One region of the Methylotenera sp. 1P/1 genome, then DNA from elsewhere that is predicted to be linked to it. Evidence: predicted binding sites of a transcription regulator. Region 1 holds the regulator's gene; each other region holds the start of a gene.
What was found. The regulator sigma-54, encoded in region 1, starts transcription at its own class of promoters, with help from an activator protein. The targets are predictions, from matches to a motif close to TGGCACNNTTCCTGCT.

Region 1 (3,185 bases):
AAGAGCGCGAGGCACAATTAGAATCTCTATTGCAAGAACTGCACATTGTGCATATTCGCAACAGCATGGCCGTCAGCTTGTCTGGCGGTGAACGCAGACGTGTAGAAATTGCACGTTGCCTAGCCACCAACCCAAGCTTTATTTTGTTAGATGAACCATTTGCCGGGATTGACCCGATTGCGGTACTGGATATTCAGAAAATTATCCGCTTTTTAAGCAGTAAAAATATTGGCATTCTCATTACAGACCACAATGTGCGTGAGACTTTAGGCATTTGTGATCGTGCCTATATTGTGAACGATGGGACTGTATTTGCCTCAGGTAGCCCAGATGAAATTGTAAAAGATGAAGCCGTACGCGAAGTGTATTTAGGCCGGGACTTTAGACTTTAACCACTTTGAATGCTATGAAACAAAACTTACAACTCCGCATCTCTCAAAACTTAGCGCTCACCCCGCAGCTGCAACAATCCATCCGGTTATTGCAGCTGTCTACACTGGAGCTCAACCAAGAGCTAGAAACCATCTTACAAGACAACCCATTGTTGGAGTTAGTCGATGGTGATGACGATGGTGGCGGCAGTGCAGAAGCCCCCAGCGCTGATAACAGCCAGGCCTCTAGCGAAGCTTCTGAGCAAGAGCAAGATGCCAATGTATTTGATAACGCCACCACCTCTGAAATTAGCGCGCCTGCTGAGAGCACGGCTGAACGTGACGATGAGTTAGCGCCCACTTCAGAAGAGTTCTCAGCACCTGAGTTTGAAGATGAATTTGATGAGTACGGCAGCACCAGCAACTGGGATGAAGGTGGACGCCAAAACAATTCGGACGATGATGACGGCGACTTTACCAGACAAGACACCGTTAGCATCAGCCTGCGCGATCACCTTGTGGGTCAACTGAAATTAGTGCCGCTGTCTGAACGTGACCAAACGCTGGTCTCTATTATGATTGATTGTATCAATGATGATGGTTACTTTGAGCAGTCGCTAGATGAGCTGGCAGATAGCCTGCCGCTCGAGCTTGAAATTGATATGCTTGAGCTTGAAACGGTGCTCAAGCTGATTCAAAACTTGGATCCTATTGGCGTAGGTGCACGTAACTTGCAAGAGTGCCTGTATTTGCAACTCAATGCACTAGATGCAGACACGCCCTACCTGAAACAAGCCATCGCCATTATTCAAGACCATTTACCGGTATTGGCTAACAAAGATTTTGGCAAGCTGCGCAAACTACTGAGTTGCGATGAAGCTACCTTAAAAGGCGCGCAGACGCTTATCAAACAACAAAACCCAAAACCGGGTAGCCAATTTGTGACTTTGTCGCACGATCATTACATTCAACATGATGTGATTGTGAAGAAGATCAAAGGCATTTGGGTCGCCACACTGAATGATGGCGTTATTCCAAAATTACGTATTAACCAACTATATGCGGATATTTTAAAACGCAACCGCGAAAATTCCGGGCAATATTTACAGAGCCAAATGCAAGAAGCCAAATGGATGATTAAAAACATTCAGCAGCGCTTCTCTACTATTTTGCGCGTTTCGCAAGCTATTGTAGATAGACAACGCAACTTTTTTGAGCATGGTGATATTGCCATGCGCCCATTGGTGCTGCGCGAGATTGCTGAAGAGTTAGAATTGCATGAATCCACCATTTCACGCGTGACTACGCATAAGTATATGCTCACTCCACGTGGTGTATATGAGCTTAAATATTTCTTTGGTAGCTCGGTAGCGACTGATGTGGGCGGCACGTGTTCTGCCACTGCGATTCGTGCGTTGATTAAACAGATGGTGGCCGAAGAAAACCCCAGAAAACCGCTTTCCGACAATCAAATTACGGATACGCTGGCCAACCAAGGCATTGTGGTGGCACGCCGTACCATTGCCAAATATCGTGAATCGCTCAATATCCCGCCTGCAAATTTGAGGAAATCACTGTAGGGTCACGCTAACGATTTGATTTAGCGCAAGTTTCCCTCAACTAAATTCCCATACAGGAAATTTTCTTACCGAATAGTGCAATTGGATAGTTGCAAGCCAACGCCAAAGTAGTAAACTGAAATTGTTCCGAGATGCTTTTTCTTCTTGGAGCAATTTCAAAAAGGAGCAAGTCATGAATTTACAATTAACTGGGCATCACTTAGAAATTACACCTGCGTTACGTGAGTACGTGCAAAGTAAACTCACGCGAATCAGCAATCACTTCGATCATGTGATTGATGTAAAGGTTACGATGTCTGTAGAAAAGCTCGCCCAAAAGGTTGAGGCTACACTGCATGTACCAGGCAACGATCTACACGCTGCTTGTGCCGATGAGAATATGTATAGCGCCATTGATATGCTGACGGACAAACTGGACCGTCAAGTGGTAAAACACAAAGAGAAACATGGCGATCATCACAAAACCAATGGTGCTGTGAAACATCAGAATGTTGACCAACACCAGCTTCCTAATTAATCTTTCTTTAATCTATGGCTCAAATTAACGTTGACGAGCTATTCACACAAATCCGCCGCAAGCTCAAACTACAATGGGTAGCAGGGCTTGAAGGCGGCAATAAAATACTCACCTCCGGTACTGTTACCAAACCATCCCTAGCACTTGTTGGCCACTTAAATTTTGTGCACCCTAACCGGGTACAGGTATTAGGCTGTGCTGAGATGGACTATTTACACAATCTCAGCATAATTGCCATGCAACAGGCGGTCAGTAATTTATTTGCGACTGACCTTGCCGCCGTGATAGTGGCCAATGGCGAAAAAGCGCCAGAGGAATTATTAAAAGCGGCTGATCGCTCGCAAACTCCGCTGTTCACCTCCCCCCTGCCCAGCCCACAGTTGATGGAGTTGCTCGGCCACTATTTGGCCATTGCGACCGCAGAATCGACCAGCTTGCACGGCGTGTTTATGGAGGTGCAAGGCTTTGGTGTACTGATTAAAGGCAATGCTGCCATTGGTAAGAGCGAGTTAGCGCTCGAATTGATCTCGCGCGGGCATCGCTTAGTGGCCGATGACATTGTAGATTTTTATCGTATTTCCCCAGAGCGGGTAGAAGGTCGCTGCCCAGAACTGTTGCAAGACTTTTTAGAAGTACGCGGTTTAGGCATACTCAATATTCGGGCATTATTTGGCGATAATGCAGTCAAGCCTACCAAGCCCTTAGATTTGATGATTC
Region 2 (3,185 bases), 540 kb from region 1:
AAATACACCACCACGCGTCAAGAACTCACGGTCTTTGTCCAAATACTCCAACGCTTGTTCCAATGAAGAACAGACGGTTGGAATTTTTGCATCTTCTTCTGGTGGAAGATGGTACAAGTCTTTAGTTGCTGGCTCACCTGGGTGAATTTTGTTTTGTACGCCATCCAAACCTGCCATTAACAATGCAGAGAATGCCAAGTACGGGTTAGCAATTGGATCTGGGAAACGCGCTTCAACACGGCGTGCTTTGTCTGAATGTACAAATGGAATACGGATAGAAGCAGAACGGTTTTTAGCCGAGTAAGCTAATTTCACTGGCGCTTCGTAATGTGGCACTAAGCGTTTGTATGAGTTAGTACCTGGGTTGGTAATCGCGTTCAATGCACGTGCGTGCTTGATGATGCCGCCAATGTAGTACAAAGCGAAATCACTTAAGCCAGCGTAGCCGCTACCAGCAAACAGGTTTTTGCCATCTTTCCATACGGATTGGTGAACGTGCATACCAGAACCGTTATCGCCAAACATTGGTTTAGGCATAAAAGTCGCTGTTTTGCCGTAGGCGTGTGCCGTGTTTAATACTACGTATTTTAAGATTTGCGTCCAGTCAGCACGTTGTGTCAATGTGCTGAATTTAGTACCGATTTCACATTGACCAGCAGTCGCTACTTCATGGTGGTGCACTTCAACAGGCACGCCCATTTGCTCTAAAGTCATCACCATCGCAGAACGGATGTCATGTAATGAATCGACTGGAGGCACTGGGAAGTAACCGCCTTTTACTGCTGGACGGTGACCCGTGTTGCCGCCTTCGAATTTCTCTGAAGATGACCATGCTGCCTCTTCTGAGTTGATTTTGACTGAACTACCGCTCATGTCTACAGACCAGTTGATAGAGTCGAAAATGAAGAATTCTGGCTCTGGACCAAAATAAGCAGTGTCGCCCAAGCCGCTTGATTTTAAGTAAGCTTCAGCACGTTTGGCCAAGCTACGTGGATCACGGTCGTAGCCTTTACCATCGGTAGGGTCTACAACGTCACAGGTTAAAATTAATGTTGGCTCGTCCATGAATGGATCGATGTTTGCTGTTGATGCATCAGGCATCAATTGCATGTCAGAGGCTTGAATGCCTTTCCAACCGGCGATTGAAGAGCCGTCAAACGCGTGACCTTCAGTAAATTTTGATTCGTCAAAAGCTGAAACAGGCACAGTGACGTGCTGTTCTTTACCACGCGTATCGGTAAAACGAAAATCAACAAATTTAATGTCGTTTTCTTTTACCATTTTCATTACATTTGCAACAGACATTACCTTCTCCTAATGTGAGTGTGTATTGATGATGGAATTATTATTGAGATAAAACAAAAATCCTAAGCTGTAATATTAGCAGGAACTGTGCCAGCGAAAAATAGCTAAACACCGCATTAAACCGATAACGCACTAAAATAGCGATTTTTGTGATGAACCAAAATGGTGCGTAAAGATATTTTATGCACAAAAAAAGTGCAATGCATGTCTGGTGAATTTTTGCCTTCATTTTCGCGATATACTTGAAACTATCAGATAAAACTAAGCGATGTAAACGGGAGAGTGCTGATGGATAATCCATCTCAAATTTTAGAACTTGCGCATGAGCGCGCAAAACAAAATCAGATTGCTTATGCGGGTCTGCTGACGCCGCAGGAAACATTTGCAGTGTTACAAAATAATCCTGAAGCTACCTTGGTGGATGTGCGTTCACGTGCGGAGTTGGAGTTGGTAGGGCGTGTACCGCAATCTACCCATATTGAATGGGCATTTTATCCTGGAATGGTAGCAAACCCGGATTTTGCAACGCAACTACAGGCGAATATAGATAAAGGACTCACGGTCATCTTTATGTGTCGCACTGGTGGCCGTAGTCATAATGCGGCTGTATTGGCGCAACAACTCGGTTATCAAAAAGCCTACAACATGGTAGAGGGCTTTGAAGGTGAGGCCAATAGCCTGAAACAGCGCACGCTGATCAATGGCTGGCGTCATGCCGGGTTGCCTTGGACAAACTAAACGACAATAGGTAAAACAGATGGTAGATAAGTATGCAGTGATTGGCAACCCTATCGGGCACAGCAAATCGCCTATCATTCACAAAGCCTTTGCGGAGCAGACCGGTGAGGATATTAGTTACGAGGCGATACTGGCGCCACTAGATGGATTTGAAGCGACAATTCAATCATTGATTGCGCAGGGTTATAAAGGCGCGAATGTTACTGTGCCATTTAAGTTTGAAGCTTTAAATTTGGTTTATCCTAGCAATCGTGCTTTAGATGAAGTGGCCGTTAACACACTCAGATTTCTGGGTGGTGAGATTCGTGGCGATAGTACTGATGGTACGGGTCTGATACGCGACATTCAGCAAAATTTAGGCATCAAGATAGCAGGTAAACGAGTACTTCTTTTAGGCGCAGGCGGTGCAGCAGATGGAGTGCTGCAACCGTTACTTAATGAAATGCCGGCTTCGTTAGTGATTGCTAATCGCACGGTGGATAAAGCGCAAACAATGGTGAAAAAAATATTGTCCAAAGACCATAACGCATTTTCTCTAACTGCAAGTGCATTCGATGATTTGGCTGATGCGCAATTTGATATTGTCATCAACGCCACTTCTACAGGCTTAACCGATACGGCCCTGCCTATTCCAAGCAGTGTATTTGCAAACGGCTGCTTAGCTTACGACATGATGTACGGGCGTGAAACGCCTTTTATGAAACAAGCGCGAGAGGCGGGTGCGGAAGTGGCGGACGGCCTTGGGATGTTAGTTGAGCAAGCGGCAGAAGCGTTTTATATTTGGCGCGGTGTGCGTCCACGTACACAGCCAGTGATTCAGCAGTTGAGAAGCGCTTGATCCGCTGGTTTTTCAATAGCAAACCGAATGCGCACGCTTTAGGCGTGGGTGGCTATTTCAAGCGCATACTGGCATTTCTGTTGGTGTGGATTATTGTTTATCAGCTATGGATTTTCTTGCACATAGTCTGGTGGATTAAATTCAACCCCTCCACAAGTGCGTTTATGGAAGACCGTTTGGCGGTAATTCAGGAGAAAAATCCTGATGCCGAATTAAAATACAAATGGGTAGATTATCCGAAAATTTCCAACCATCTCAAGCGTGCTTTGGTTGCCAGCGAAGATGCAAAATTTGTTAACCACGA
Region 3 (3,185 bases), 420 kb from region 1:
AAGTCTGTGTATGTCTGAGTGCTGTATGGAGTGCAATGGCACCACCTTGCGAAAATCCGGCAAGCGCAATGCGATTGGTCGGAATGCCAAGCGTGTTTGCATGGGCGATAAGTGCCTTAATTTCGGTTTGGGATGCCTTGATGCCTACAGCGTCTTGCGGACTGTCTTTGTCTAAACCAAACAAATCGTACCAAGCACGCATTTCATAACCATTGTTCATGGTAATTTTTTTGTAGGGTGCATGCGGCAACATAAAATAAATGTGTGGCAGGTTGAGCATCTCTACCACGGGTTCAAAATCATACCCATCAGCCCCTAGGCCGTGTAGCCAGATGACGCATGCGGTGGGGTGCTGTTGGGATGAAACCTTGATGTAGTCTAGCATTACGAGTTTAAATCTATATGAAATTACACATTTTACCTTGTGTAACTGCAATGCTTAGAAAGTTTGTTTAAAACTTAATAAGGATTTTTTAGAAAGTCTTAACAGGGCTTAGGCTTGAATTTTTCATCAATTGCTGGTGCTTGGCATTCCCACATTGATGTGATAGTAGGGCGGACTAGTTTAATTTCTTTGTTGTTTACTTGAGTTGGTGCGTTAGTGATTCTGCAAGTGATTGAAGTGTCATTGACTTCAACATCGCAATTGGCTGTGTCTGATAGTCCAATGTCGGATGGCATAGACAAACTTACGCCATCATTACGTTTTAGCTCAAAGGCGGTCCTACCCCCAGATATTTCTGCGAACGAAGCAGTCACTTTAGTTCTTGATTGATAATCAGAGTAAGCGGGAAGTGCAATAGCAGCAAGAATGCCAATAATCGCAACAACTATCATCAGTTCAATTAATGTGAAACCTTGATATTTACTTTTTTTCATATTTGGCTTTGTGTGGTGCTATTTTAAAAAAAGCGACTTTTAACAGTCGCTTTTTTTAAAATAGCATACTAAGTATGCTATTTAATTCTGACTTATGTTTGTTTGCAGGTTTTAGGAGCAAATTCAGCTTTACTTGCACCCGTTGTTACGCAACTCCAAGTGCCATCATTAGCGCGAGTCCATGTAACTTCAGCATTGATTACTTGTGTTGGTGCATTTTCGATTGCACATTTCATGGTTGTACCAGTTGCTGTCAATGTGCAGTTACCAGTTGGTGCAGTTGGCATACCAATATCTGCACCGTCCGCGACAGGTTGACCATCGTTTACACGCAACTCAAAAGCAGTTTTATAGCCAGAAACTTCTGCAAGTCCAGCTGCTACTTTAGCACGTGACTGATAGTCTGAATACGCTGGAATCGCAATCGCAGCCAAAATACCAATAATTGCAACTACGATCATTAACTCGATTAATGTAAAGCCTTTTTGTACTTGTTTCATCATGTTGATTTCCTTTATTTAATTAAGTGTTAGTGCATACACACTGTGTGTTGTTTAAATCAGTGCTTGTAAGGCTAATAGCAATGGCTGTGCCAACTTCCAGTTTTTTTTTTAAACTGTTGATTTGTAATCATAAGTTCAAGTTGAATGGCAACGTTGGTATGGTTGTAGTAAGTTTTTAATTGGGAGAATAGAGACGAAAACTGCCCTCTATTCAGTGTTTTGCTGACAAAAAGTGTCACTTTTCTACATTTAGGGCAGTTGCAATTGCGTACTAAATTTGCCATGAGTGCTTATATTGCGCACTTGTGGCAGTGGCTGAATGAAAAAAGACCGCAGTTGCGGTCTTTTTTTATCACTTCATTTAAATCTGTATTACCAAAATTTCCACCAAGGTTTGTTGGAAGATCCGGTTTGTTTTACATTGTTGGTTGAAGTTGCGCCAGTTGCCTGGCCAGTTACTTTGAGTTTTCGATGACCTTTTTCAAGTTAGCCAAACCGCTGTCGAATACGCCAGTGATAAATTTAACGGCTGTTTCATCATCTTGACCAGCAGGAATAGGTGGGTTGAGTTTGTAAGTGCGGTAAAAACGGCCTACCCAAGTCACAGTAGATTCACCAGCGCCTGGGCCAGCGGTTACTTGCATGAATGCGTTGTAATCAGCTACTGGTGCAACGCCGTCTACAATTTCGTATCTCAGTTTCATGTCAGCATCATCGGCAGTACGTAATTTTTCGTAGATTGTGCCGCCATCTTTTAAGGTTAAGGTTCTGAATGTTTCATCGCCTTTTTTCTCAAGTTTTGTGCTTGCAATGGCTGGGTGCCATGCGTGTATATTGCCAAAATCTTTTACCACAGCCCAAACTTTAGCTGGCGCTGCTTTGATGACAATGGTTTTTTCAACTTTTTGTGGGCTTGGGCCGTGTGCAGCTGCGTTAAAAGAGAGCGCAGTAAGTGCGATAATCGCTAACAACTTTTTCATTCATATTCTCCACTAATGTACTTAAGCGTACTAAAGATACTTTTGGTAAAGGTACCGGGGTACCAAATTATGTAGTTTTAAGGTTGATTAAAACTACGATTCACTACAATCAACAATTATAAAACATTAAGTGTGCATTGCACACGCTTCATTTAACGTCTGACCTTGGCAGTGGTTGACCTATACTTACTGCAAAATAAATTGTCCAAAAGCTCTGCTTTTGTCGCCAGTTTTGATGGTAGAGATGACTTTTTTCTGTGCAACATCAATCACAGAGACGCTATTGGTTCCCCAATTGGCAACAAGTAGAAGGTTGTTCTCAGTGTCTAGGCTGAGGCCTTCTGGGGTCATGCCAACATTCATTGTGGTGATAACCTTGCGTGTGGCTAAGTCGATGACGCTAACAGAATCATCTTGTGTATTGGTGACATACAGCTGAGTGTTTTCTGGATTGGCGATGACGCAGTAAGGGTGCTCGCCGACTTTGATGGTATAGGGTGGTTGGTCGGTATTAGTGAGTTCCACGACGCTAACGGTGTTGTCATACACATTGACGCTAAACAATTGTTTGCCGTCATGGCTGAGCGCTATACCAAAAGGGTGCTTGCCCACATCGATACGCTTTTGAATACTGAGCGATGATGTATCAATGGCGACAACTTGATTGCTATCTCTTGCTGCCACGTAGAGCGTTTGATTGTCTGGACTCACGACCAGCCCCGCAGGCGCTTTGCCAGCAATCACTGCGCGTTGAGAGTTGACATTGCTAGTGCTGATAGCGAGGATACGGTCGCTATACCAATCTGCTACATACAATGTTTGA

Region 2: a site for sigma-54 is predicted at 1,383-1,398, ahead of glnA (type I glutamate--ammonia ligase). Genes of this name have one in related genera too.
Region 3: a site for sigma-54 is predicted at 1,459-1,474, ahead of A3Q3_RS14550 (pilin). Genes of this name have one in related genera too.

Annotation. Positions count from the first base shown of each region.
Region 1 covers NZ_ARWC01000001.1:2,172,328-2,175,512, reverse strand. Annotated here, with positions in the region: gene lptB (LPS export ABC transporter ATP-binding protein) at 1-392, shown strand, start outside; gene A3Q3_RS0110445 (RNA polymerase factor sigma-54) at 407-1,951, shown strand; gene hpf (ribosome hibernation-promoting factor, HPF/YfiA family) at 2,124-2,468, shown strand; gene hprK (HPr(Ser) kinase/phosphatase) at 2,483-3,185, shown strand, end outside.
Region 2 covers NZ_ARWC01000001.1:1,634,305-1,637,489, reverse strand. Annotated here, with positions in the region: gene glnA (type I glutamate--ammonia ligase) at 1-1,305, opposite strand, end outside; gene A3Q3_RS0107780 (rhodanese-like domain-containing protein) at 1,594-2,043, shown strand; gene aroE (shikimate dehydrogenase) at 2,063-2,881, shown strand; gene mtgA (monofunctional biosynthetic peptidoglycan transglycosylase) at 2,878-3,185, shown strand, end outside.
Region 3 covers NZ_ARWC01000001.1:2,594,112-2,597,296, forward strand. Annotated here, with positions in the region: gene A3Q3_RS0112595 (alpha/beta hydrolase) at 1-385, opposite strand, end outside; gene A3Q3_RS14545 (pilin) at 484-879, opposite strand; gene A3Q3_RS14550 (pilin) at 972-1,379, opposite strand; gene A3Q3_RS0112615 (SRPBCC family protein) at 1,838-2,362, opposite strand; gene A3Q3_RS0112620 (beta-propeller fold lactonase family protein) at 2,549-3,185, opposite strand, start outside.